DNA from 2 places in the Microbacterium sp. NPDC079356 genome. Region 2 is predicted to be linked to the other one. Evidence: predicted binding sites of a transcription regulator. Region 2 holds the regulator's gene; the other holds the start of a gene.
What was found. The regulator HspR, encoded in region 2, represses chaperone genes until heat shock. The targets are predictions, from matches to a motif close to AAGTTGAGTCNNNNNGACTCAACTT.
Positions count from the first base shown of each region.

Region 1 (4,410 bases), on a different contig from region 2:
CGGCGCCGCTCTCCGTGAGCGGTTTGCGGGCGATCATCCCGATCACCACGACGGCCACCGCGATTCCGCCGAACAGCCCGATGAGCGGCCACAGCGGATCGACCGCCCGATCGGACAGCGCGATCGTCGCGATGACGAGGAGGGCCACGAGCACCGCCGCGACGACAGCCGGGACCGCTCGCACCCAGGCGGGGACCTCGCGTCGGAAACCGCGATCGTAGAGCGCCGACTCGGCATCCTTCAGGATCCGCTGCGCCGTCGAGGAGAGGCGCGTGTCCGAGGTGCCGAACTCGAAACGGTCGCCCGTCCGGCCGTCGGGGAACAGTCCCGTCAGGAGCGCGCGACCGTCGGCGTCGGCGCGCCCGGGGTCCACCAGTTCGGCGACGAGCTTCGCGGACCCCCACCGGGGCTTCTCCCCCTCGGTGATGCGGATGGAGCCGACGATGGCCTGCTCGAGCACCTCGGCGGGGATGGCCTTGCCGGTCTTCTGCAGCAGCACCGCCGCGTGCAGCGCGTCGACCCCCGCGGGCGGTTCGGATTCCGCGATCACCGTCGGCCTGCCGGCTTCGTCGGAGAGGTGGCGGCGCCGCAGCCACAGCGTCCACCCCGCGACCCCGACGAGGCCCGCACCGGCAGCGGCGTGCCCCCAGCCCAGCGGTGTGCCGAGGTATGAGGTGTCGAGCGGCTCGAAGGTGCCGTCGGCGAACCCGACCGCGAAGGTCAGAGATTCGCGGGGGCCGAGCTCGGCCTGCCGCGCGACGATCGTCGCGCCCGAGGAGGACGTGTCGATGTCGATGGCGTCGCACGGCGTCTCGGCCCCGAACGGTCCGGCATAGCAGGCGAGGGAGCCGGCGGCATCCGCGATCTCGCCGTCCAGATGCAGCCTCACCGTCACCTCACCGAACGGCTGCGCCCAATCGAACCCGTTCACGTCCCAGTAGAGCTCGAGCCCCGTGTCGGGGAACTCGCGCGTCACGTTGTCGAGGGTGTAGGTGAGGACGAAGGTCTGGCGACCATGGACGTAGTCCTCGGATCTCGCCGTCACGACCAGTCCGTCCTCGCCATCGTCGGTCTCGACGACCTCCCACGGGTCGCCCTCCGCGTCCACCGCCGATTCGAGGCTCGGCCGCAGCGGCTGACCGTCGTACTCGTCGGGGATCACCCGTCGGATGCCGCGGTTCTGGTCGGTCTCGGGGAACCGCGCCACGAGCTCCTCGACCACCCGCATCCGACTCGTGCCGTCCTCGGCGCGGGTCAGCGCGTAGTCGACGGTCAGACTGTCGAAAGAGAAGTCCTCGACGTCGGCGTTCGCCGCCGAGGGAGCGCCGACGAGGACGCCGAGCGCGACGGCGACGACGGCTCCGGCACGGGCGAGACGACGGGACCAGGGCTGCACGCGGTCAACCCTACGAGCGACGCTACAGTTGACGCCATGACCGACCGCCGCCTCGCCATCGCTGCCTGGGAGAGCCTCTTCCGCGCGCAGCACGAGGTCCTGGCGGAGATCTCACGGGACTTCGAGGACGACGATCTCTCGAGCGCCGAATACGACGTGCTCCTGACCGTCACGCGCTGCGAGGGTCACACCGCGCGACTGCGCGACGTGACGGCGAACATGCTCATCAGCCAGCCGAGCGTGTCGCGCCTGGTCGACCGGATGGTGGCGCGCGGGCTCGTCGCGAAGTGCCCCGACCCCAACGACGGCCGCGGCGCCGTGCTGCGCGCCACGGAGCAGGGCGCGGCGATGTTCCGCCGGCTCGCGACGACGCACGGCCGCACCATCGCCGAGCGGATGTCGGTGCTCACCGACGACGAACTCGCTGAGCTCGAGCGGCTCACCGCTCGCCTGCGCGGCGTCTGACGACACAAAAATCGCCCCGCACCCGAGACGGGGTGCGGGGCGATCGTCGTCTCATCGCCGGAGCGGTGCGCCGATCACTGGTCGATCGGCTGCGGCTCGCTCTCGCGGGTGGTGATGGTCGGGGACGAACCGTCGGCGACGACCTCGACCTTGCGCGGCTTGGCCTTCTCGCTCACTGGGATGGTGACGGTCAGCACACCGTTGTTGTAGGTCGCGGTGATCGCGTCGGTGTCGATGCCCTGGCCGAGGTTCAGCTGGCGGAGGAAGCTCGCGGTCTCACGCTCGCGCGTGATCCACTTGACCCCCTCGCCCGACGACAGCGTGCGCTCGGCGCGGATGGTCAGCAGCTGGCCGTCGACGTCGATGTCGACCGAGCCCGGGTCGATGCCGGGGAGGTCGGCGTTCAGCACGTAGTGGTCGCCGTCGCGGTACAGGTCCATCGGCATCCGTCGCGGGCCGCGGCGCGTGTCGAAGAGCGTCGACGCCAGGCGGTCGATTTCACGGAACGGGTCGTAGGTCGCCATGATTCTCTCCTTTGTCCAAGTGGTCTGAAAGTTGAGCCCCTGCGGCTCAAGTACGTCCAGATTAGCACTCCCGCATGGAGAGTGCCAATGGTTCTCGCACGGCGAACGACGCGGCGGAGGTGCCCCGTAGGCTGACCGCATGAGCGCCCACGAGATCGCCCCCGAGCCCGCCGACCCGTTCCTCTGGCTGGAGGAGATCGACGGATCCGCGGCTCGCGCGTGGGCCGCGGAGCGCACCGCCGAGACCGAAGGCGCCTATGCGGGCGCTGCCCGCGACGCGCTCGAGACCAGGCTCACCGGCATCCTGCAGGACCCCGACCGCCTCGTCGTCCCGAGTCGTCACGGCGACCTCATGTACGACCTGTGGCGGGATGCCGACAACCCGCGCGGCCTCTGGCGCCGGACGTCCCTCGCCGCCTTCACGGCGGGCACTCCGGACTGGGAGGTCCTGCTCGACGTCGACGCACTGGGCCGCGAGGAGGGAAGGACCTGGGCCTTCGCCGGCGCGACGCACGGGCCGGCCGGCAGCAGCCGCGCGCTCGTGCGCCTGAGCCCCGACGGCGGAGACGCCGCCGTGGTGCGCGAGTTCGATCTGGAGACCCGCCGCTTCGTCGAGGACTCCCCCTTCGCCCTCGACGCGGAGAAGTCCATGATCGCGTGGGTCGACCGCGACACGCTGCTCGTCGCCACGGCCCTGCACGGCGGCGGCGTCACGGACTCGGGCTATCCGATCACCGCCCGTGCCTGGCGCCGCGGCGAATCGCTCGAGGACGCGCCGCCGATCCTCACGGGTGTCCCGTCGGACGTCGGCGTCTTCGCGCACGTCGACCACACCGGCGGCGCGGCGACGCCGATCGTCGTCATCGCGCACGACTTCTTCCACTCCGAGGCGTGGGTGTGGGACGGCGCCGAACCGCACCTGATCGCCGTGCCGCAGGACGCGCACGCCGACGTGCACGGCGACCTGGTCGCCGTCCGGACGACGACGCCGTGGCGCATCGGCGACACGACGCATCCGTCGGGCACCCTCCTGCTCGGCCCCCTCGAGACCGTGACGAGCGGGGACGGGTCGGACCTGCGCGTCGCGTTCGCGCCGACCGACACCGCGGTGCTCGAGTCCTGGGCGTGGACGAAGACCCGCCTCGTGCTGACGATCCTCGACCGCGTGCAGAGCCGGCTGGTGTCGCTCGACCCGGCGACGCTGACCGGTGTCGAGCTCGACCTCGGGCTCGGCGACGACGACCTCTTCAGCGCGAACGTCGCGACGGCGGACGACGACGAGGACGACCAGCTCTGGGTCGTCGCGCGCGGCTTCCTCACACCGCCCACCCTGCTCGTCCTCGACCCGGGCGCGGAGCCGCGGGTCGTCGACCGCAGCCGCGCGACCTTCGACGCGACGGGTCTCGTCGCCGAGCAGCACTGGGCGACGTCGGCCGACGGCACCCGGGTGCCGTACTTCGAGGTCGGCCCCCGCGAGCGGCACGGCGCACTGCCCGTGCTGATGAACGGCTACGGCGGCTTCGAGCACGCGCTGACGCCGGAGTACCCGACGATCGTGGGCCCGGCCTGGCTCGAGCAGGGCCGGGTGTACGTCGTCGCGAACATCCGGGGCGGCGGCGAGTTCGGCCCGGAATGGCACCTCGCGGCCCTCCGTGAGAACCGCCACCGCGCGTACGAGGACTTCGCCGCTGTCTCGCGTGACCTCGTCGCCCGCGGCGTCTCGACCCCCGACCGCATCGCCTGCCACGGGCGCAGCAACGGCGGGCTGCTCGTCGGCAACATGCTGACCCGGTACCCCGACGACTTCGGGGCGATCGTCTGCGGCGTCCCGCTCCTCGACATGCGCCGGTACACGCGCCTGTCGGCCGGCGCGAGCTGGATCGCCGAGTACGGCGACCCCGACGACCCCGCCGACTGGGAGTTCGTGAAGACCTTCTCGCCGTACCACCTCATCGAGCCCGGGCGGCGGTACCCGGCATCCCTCATCTACGCGGCGGCCAGCGACGACCGGGTCGGGCCGGTGCA
Region 1 covers NZ_JBMWDN010000002.1:303,146-307,555, forward strand. The annotation lists gene ACPEH0_RS06280 (DUF2207 domain-containing protein) at 1-1,396, opposite strand, end outside; gene ACPEH0_RS06285 (MarR family winged helix-turn-helix transcriptional regulator) at 1,433-1,861, shown strand; gene ACPEH0_RS06290 (Hsp20/alpha crystallin family protein) at 1,936-2,385, opposite strand; gene ACPEH0_RS06295 (prolyl oligopeptidase family serine peptidase) at 2,525-4,410, shown strand, end outside.
Region 1: ACPEH0_RS06290 (Hsp20/alpha crystallin family protein) is a predicted target of HspR. The motif match lies at 2,414-2,438, and genes of this name have one in related genera.

Region 2 (4,410 bases):
CACGGGCAAGGAGCAGTCGATGACGATCACCGGCGGCTCGTCGCTGCCGAAGGAGGACATCGAGCGCATGGTGCGCGAGGCCGAGGAGCACGCGGCCGAGGACAAGAAGCGCCGTGAGGCCGCCGAGGTCCGCAACCAGGCCGAGACCCTCTCGTACTCGATCGAGAAGCTCCTGAACGAGAACGCCGACAAGCTGCCTGAGGACGTCAAGACCGAGGTCCAGGCCGACGTCGACGCCCTCAAGACGGCGCTCGCGGGCGACAACGACGACACCGTCAAGGACGCCTACGACAAGCTGAACTCGTCGCAGACGAAGATCGGCGAGGCGATCTACGCCGCCAGCCAGGCCGAGGCCGCACAGGCCCCGACCGACGCGCCGGCCGGTGAGCAGGCGGCATCCGATGAGGATGTCGTCGACGCCGAGGTCGTCGACGACGAGGACGAGAAGAAGTAAGCATGGCGGACAAGGACTTCGACAAGCCGGACGACGGCGACGAGGTCGTGGACTCCGGGGCTGCCGACCAGGCGGCCCCGGAGGGCGCCGCCGACGGTCCCGACACGCAGCCCGAAGAGCTGACGGTCGACGACATCCTCGGCGCCGCCCAGTCCGACGAGGCCGCGGTGGCCGATGCTCCCGCCGAGGAGCACGACCTCGTCCTCGACCTCAAGCGCGTCCAGGCCGAATACGCCAACTACCGACGCCGCACCGAGGAGCAGCGCGAGGTGGAGATCGCGCGCGCCAAGGGTTCCGTCGCGAAGGGGATGCTGCCGGTCCTCGACGACCTCGACCGTGCCGAGAAGCACGGCGACCTCGAGGAGGGCACGCCCCTCGCCGCGATCGCCGACAAGATCCGCACGGTCGTCGCCCGCCTGGGCGTCGAGCGTTACGGCGAAGCCGGTGAGGCCTTCGACCCGCAGCAGCACGAGGCGATCTTCCAGGCGCCGACTCCCGGCACCACCGAGGCGACGATCCTCGAAGTGGTCGAGGTGGGCTACCGCCTGGGCGACCTCGAGCTGCGTCCCGCCAAGGTCGTCGTCGCCGTCCCGGCCGAGTAAGGGAAGGGAGGGGCAATGGCCAGTCAGGACTGGTTCGACAAGGACTTCTACAAGGTCCTCGGTGTGTCGAAGGACGTCTCGGATGCCGAGTTGAAGAAGACGTACCGCAAGCTGGCGCGCACCTACCACCCCGACTCGAACGCGGGGGATGCCGCGGCCGAGGCGAAGTTCAAGGAGATCAGCGAGGCGTACTCGGTGCTCAGCGACAAGGAGCAGCGCGCCGAGTACGACCAGCTGCGCGCCATGGGCTCGGGAGCGCGCTTCCAGCCCGGCGCGAGCGGCGGCGGGTTCGAGGACGTGTTCAGCAGGTTCTCGACCGGAGGAGGCGGCCAGCAGGCCGACTTCGACGACCTGTTCGCGATGTTCGGGCAGCAGGGCGGGGGCCGCTTCGGCTCGGGCCGCTTCGGGCAGCCGAGCGGCGGGTTCCGCGGCTTCGGCGGTCCGCAGCGCGGTGCCGACGTCACCGCCCGCACGACCCTCGACTTCACCACGGCCGTGAAGGGCGACACGATCACCCTGCAGGGCGAGGACGGCAGGCCGATCAAGGTCAAGATCCCCGCGGGGGTCTCGGACGGCCAGAAGATCAAGCTGCGCGGGCGCGGCCGGCCCTCCCCGGACGGCGGCGAGGCGGGCGACATCGTGCTGACGGTGGGCGTGCGCCCGCATCCCGTCTTCACGCGCGAAGGGCTGAATCTCCGCATCCACGTCCCCGTGACGTTCACCGAAGCGGCCCTCGGCGCCACGATCGAGGTGCCCACGCTCGGCGGCGACGTCGTCAAGCTGCGCGTGGCCCCCGGCACCCCGTCGGGGCGTGTGCTGCGCGTCAAGGGGCGGGGCGTGCAGACCGCGAAGGGCACCGGCGACCTGCTCGCCGAGGTGCAGGTCGCGGTCCCGACGCACCTGGACGGACCGGCGCGCGAGGCGTTGGAACGCTTCCACGAGCTGGAACCCAAGGAGAACCCCCGCGCCGATCTGATGGCCAAGGCGCGCGAGTGAGGTGAGAGGCATGGCGAACGAGCAGGTCGACGAAGAGGCCCCGATCCTGGCGATCGCGGTCGCGGCCGAGCTCGCCGGCATGCACCCGCAGACCCTCCGTCAGTACGATCGGCTGGGACTCGTGGTACCGGCGCGCACCCGTGGCGGGTCGCGCCGGTACTCCCTGCGGCACGTCGCGCAGTTGCGCGAGGTGGCTCAGATGTCGGCCGACGGCGTGAGCCTGCCGGCGATCTCGCGCATCATCGAGCTCGAGAACGAGGTGCGGATGCTGCGCCGCGAGGTCACGGGACTGCAGGGTCGCCTGCGCGACGAGGTCGCCGCCCGCCGCGGTGCCCGCGTGTTCGCCGCCGGCGCGACCGGCTCGGTCGTCACGCTCCGTCAGGGAACGCGCGTGCGCCGCGCGACCGACGTCGTGCTGTGGCGCCCGCATCCGTCCCCCTCCGACGACTGACGCTTCTTCGTTCGCCGAGGGGTCGCAGATGGTCGCCCGACGGCGTCTGAAGCGACCATCTGCGACGTCTCGAGGCTTCTCCAGGGGGTCCGACGGGCGGGCGGATGTCCACAAGGGGGCGACGGGCGGGTGGGTGACGGTGATCGCGGCGGGATCGTTGGCGGATGCCGAGTGTCCTTCCCCCGGGTCTCCCCGACCGCTTCCTCGTCGCGCAGGCTCTCGGCGCCGGCGTCACGCGCCGTCGGTTGCGGCATCCGTCCCTTGCGGCGCCGTTCTACGGTGTCCGTTCCCGTGAAGAGGCTCACGACGTCAGGGCGCTCGCCCTCGGCTATCTGCCCAAGCTGCGGGCCGGGGAGCATTTCTCGCACGCGACGGCGCTCGTCCTCGCGGGAGGGTGGGCTCCCGATCGACTCCGGTCCACCCTCGATGTGACCGCGATCCCACCGATCGTTCGGGCTCGCGGGGCGGGAGTGCGCGGGCACCGTTCCCAGGCGGCCCGCCTCCGGCTGATGGACGGGATGCCGGTGGTCGAGCCGGCGATCGCGTGGTGCCAGGCGGCATCCCTTCTCAGCGATCGTGAGCTCGTCGTCGCGGCGGATGCGCTGCTCCGTCGCCACCACCCTGTGCTCACCGTCGATGCGCTGGAGGCCGCGGTCGCCGAGCGGGACGGGTCGCGCGGCGTGCGGCGATTGCGACGTGCGCTCGAGCTCACAGAGCCGCAAACCGATTCCGTCGCGGAGACGCTCCTTCGTCTGGACGCGCGGGAGGCCGGGCTTCCGCCCTTCGAGGTGAATGCCGAGATCCGGGATGCGCACGGTCGGTTCCTCGCCTACGGCGATCTGGTCCACGCGCCGACGAAGGTACTGCTCGAATACGACGGGCAGCAGCATCGCCTCGACGACCGTCAGTACGCGCGCGACGTGGATCGGTTGGACGACCTCGCCGCGGCGGGGTGGCGGGTCATCCGGGTGAACCGTTCGCATCGCGGCGCCGCCCGCCGGTGGGCACTCGAGCGCACCCGCGCCGCCCTCCTCGAGCGGGGATGGCGCCCCGAGGCGTCGCAGATGGTCGCTGCGCGCCGGCGAAAGTGACCATCTGCGACGTCTCGGCGACGGGGCGCGCGGATGCCGGGGGTCAGGCGGGGTCGATGCGGAGGGTTCCGGGGCCCTCGCCGACGGTCAGGTCGTCGACCAATCGCAGCGAGCGGGCGAGGGCGTCGACGGCGGGGATGACGGTGCCGAACCGCTCGCGGTCGGAGATGACCGCGGTGAGTGTCACGAGGTGGGTGCCGGTGTCCCACGTGTACGACGCGAACGGGGTCTGACGCGGGTTCGGCGGCAGCGGCATCTCGAGCTTCTCGCCGACACCCAGGGGCGAGCCGGTGAACGTGACGGTGTCGTCGTACTCGATCGGCATGCTCGCCCGCATCGTGCGCAGCTGGGGCGTGAGCTCCTGCACCTGGGCCATCGCGACGAGCAGCTCGGGATCGTCCCTCCACACCCACGCGAGCAGCCGCCCGTCGGCGCGGCGCATGAGGGCGGGGATCGCCTGGCTCATCGCCCACGCCGCCACCTTGCTACCGGGCTGCTCGCGGCCGAACGCGGCGTTCGCCTGGGCGAGCAGCATCCCGATCGCCTTCTTGCGGGCGCGTCGTCCACGGAACCCGAAGGATCCCGTGATCGGGACCCATCGCGCGGGGTCCGCCTGGGCAGAGATTCGCGTCATGCCGACAAGCGTAGGTTGCTATCATCCGCCTATGCTGCGCGTCCCCCACGCTCGCAGCGCCGTCGCAGTGATCGTTGCGATCGCGCTCGCCCTCACCCTTCCCGCCTCGCCCGCGTTCGCCGCCTCCGTCCCTCCCAAGGCGGGCCTCGTGAACTACGTCGGCGCCTCGACGACCTCGCTGA
Region 2 covers NZ_JBMWDN010000004.1:53,273-57,682, reverse strand. The annotation lists gene dnaK (molecular chaperone DnaK) at 1-454, shown strand, start outside; gene ACPEH0_RS10735 (nucleotide exchange factor GrpE) at 457-1,056, shown strand; gene ACPEH0_RS10730 (DnaJ C-terminal domain-containing protein) at 1,072-2,052, shown strand; gene ACPEH0_RS10725 (heat shock protein transcriptional repressor HspR) at 2,063-2,503, shown strand; gene ACPEH0_RS10720 (hypothetical protein) at 2,668-3,594, shown strand; gene ACPEH0_RS10715 (hypothetical protein) at 3,638-4,228, opposite strand; gene ACPEH0_RS10710 (endonuclease/exonuclease/phosphatase family protein) at 4,260-4,410, shown strand, end outside.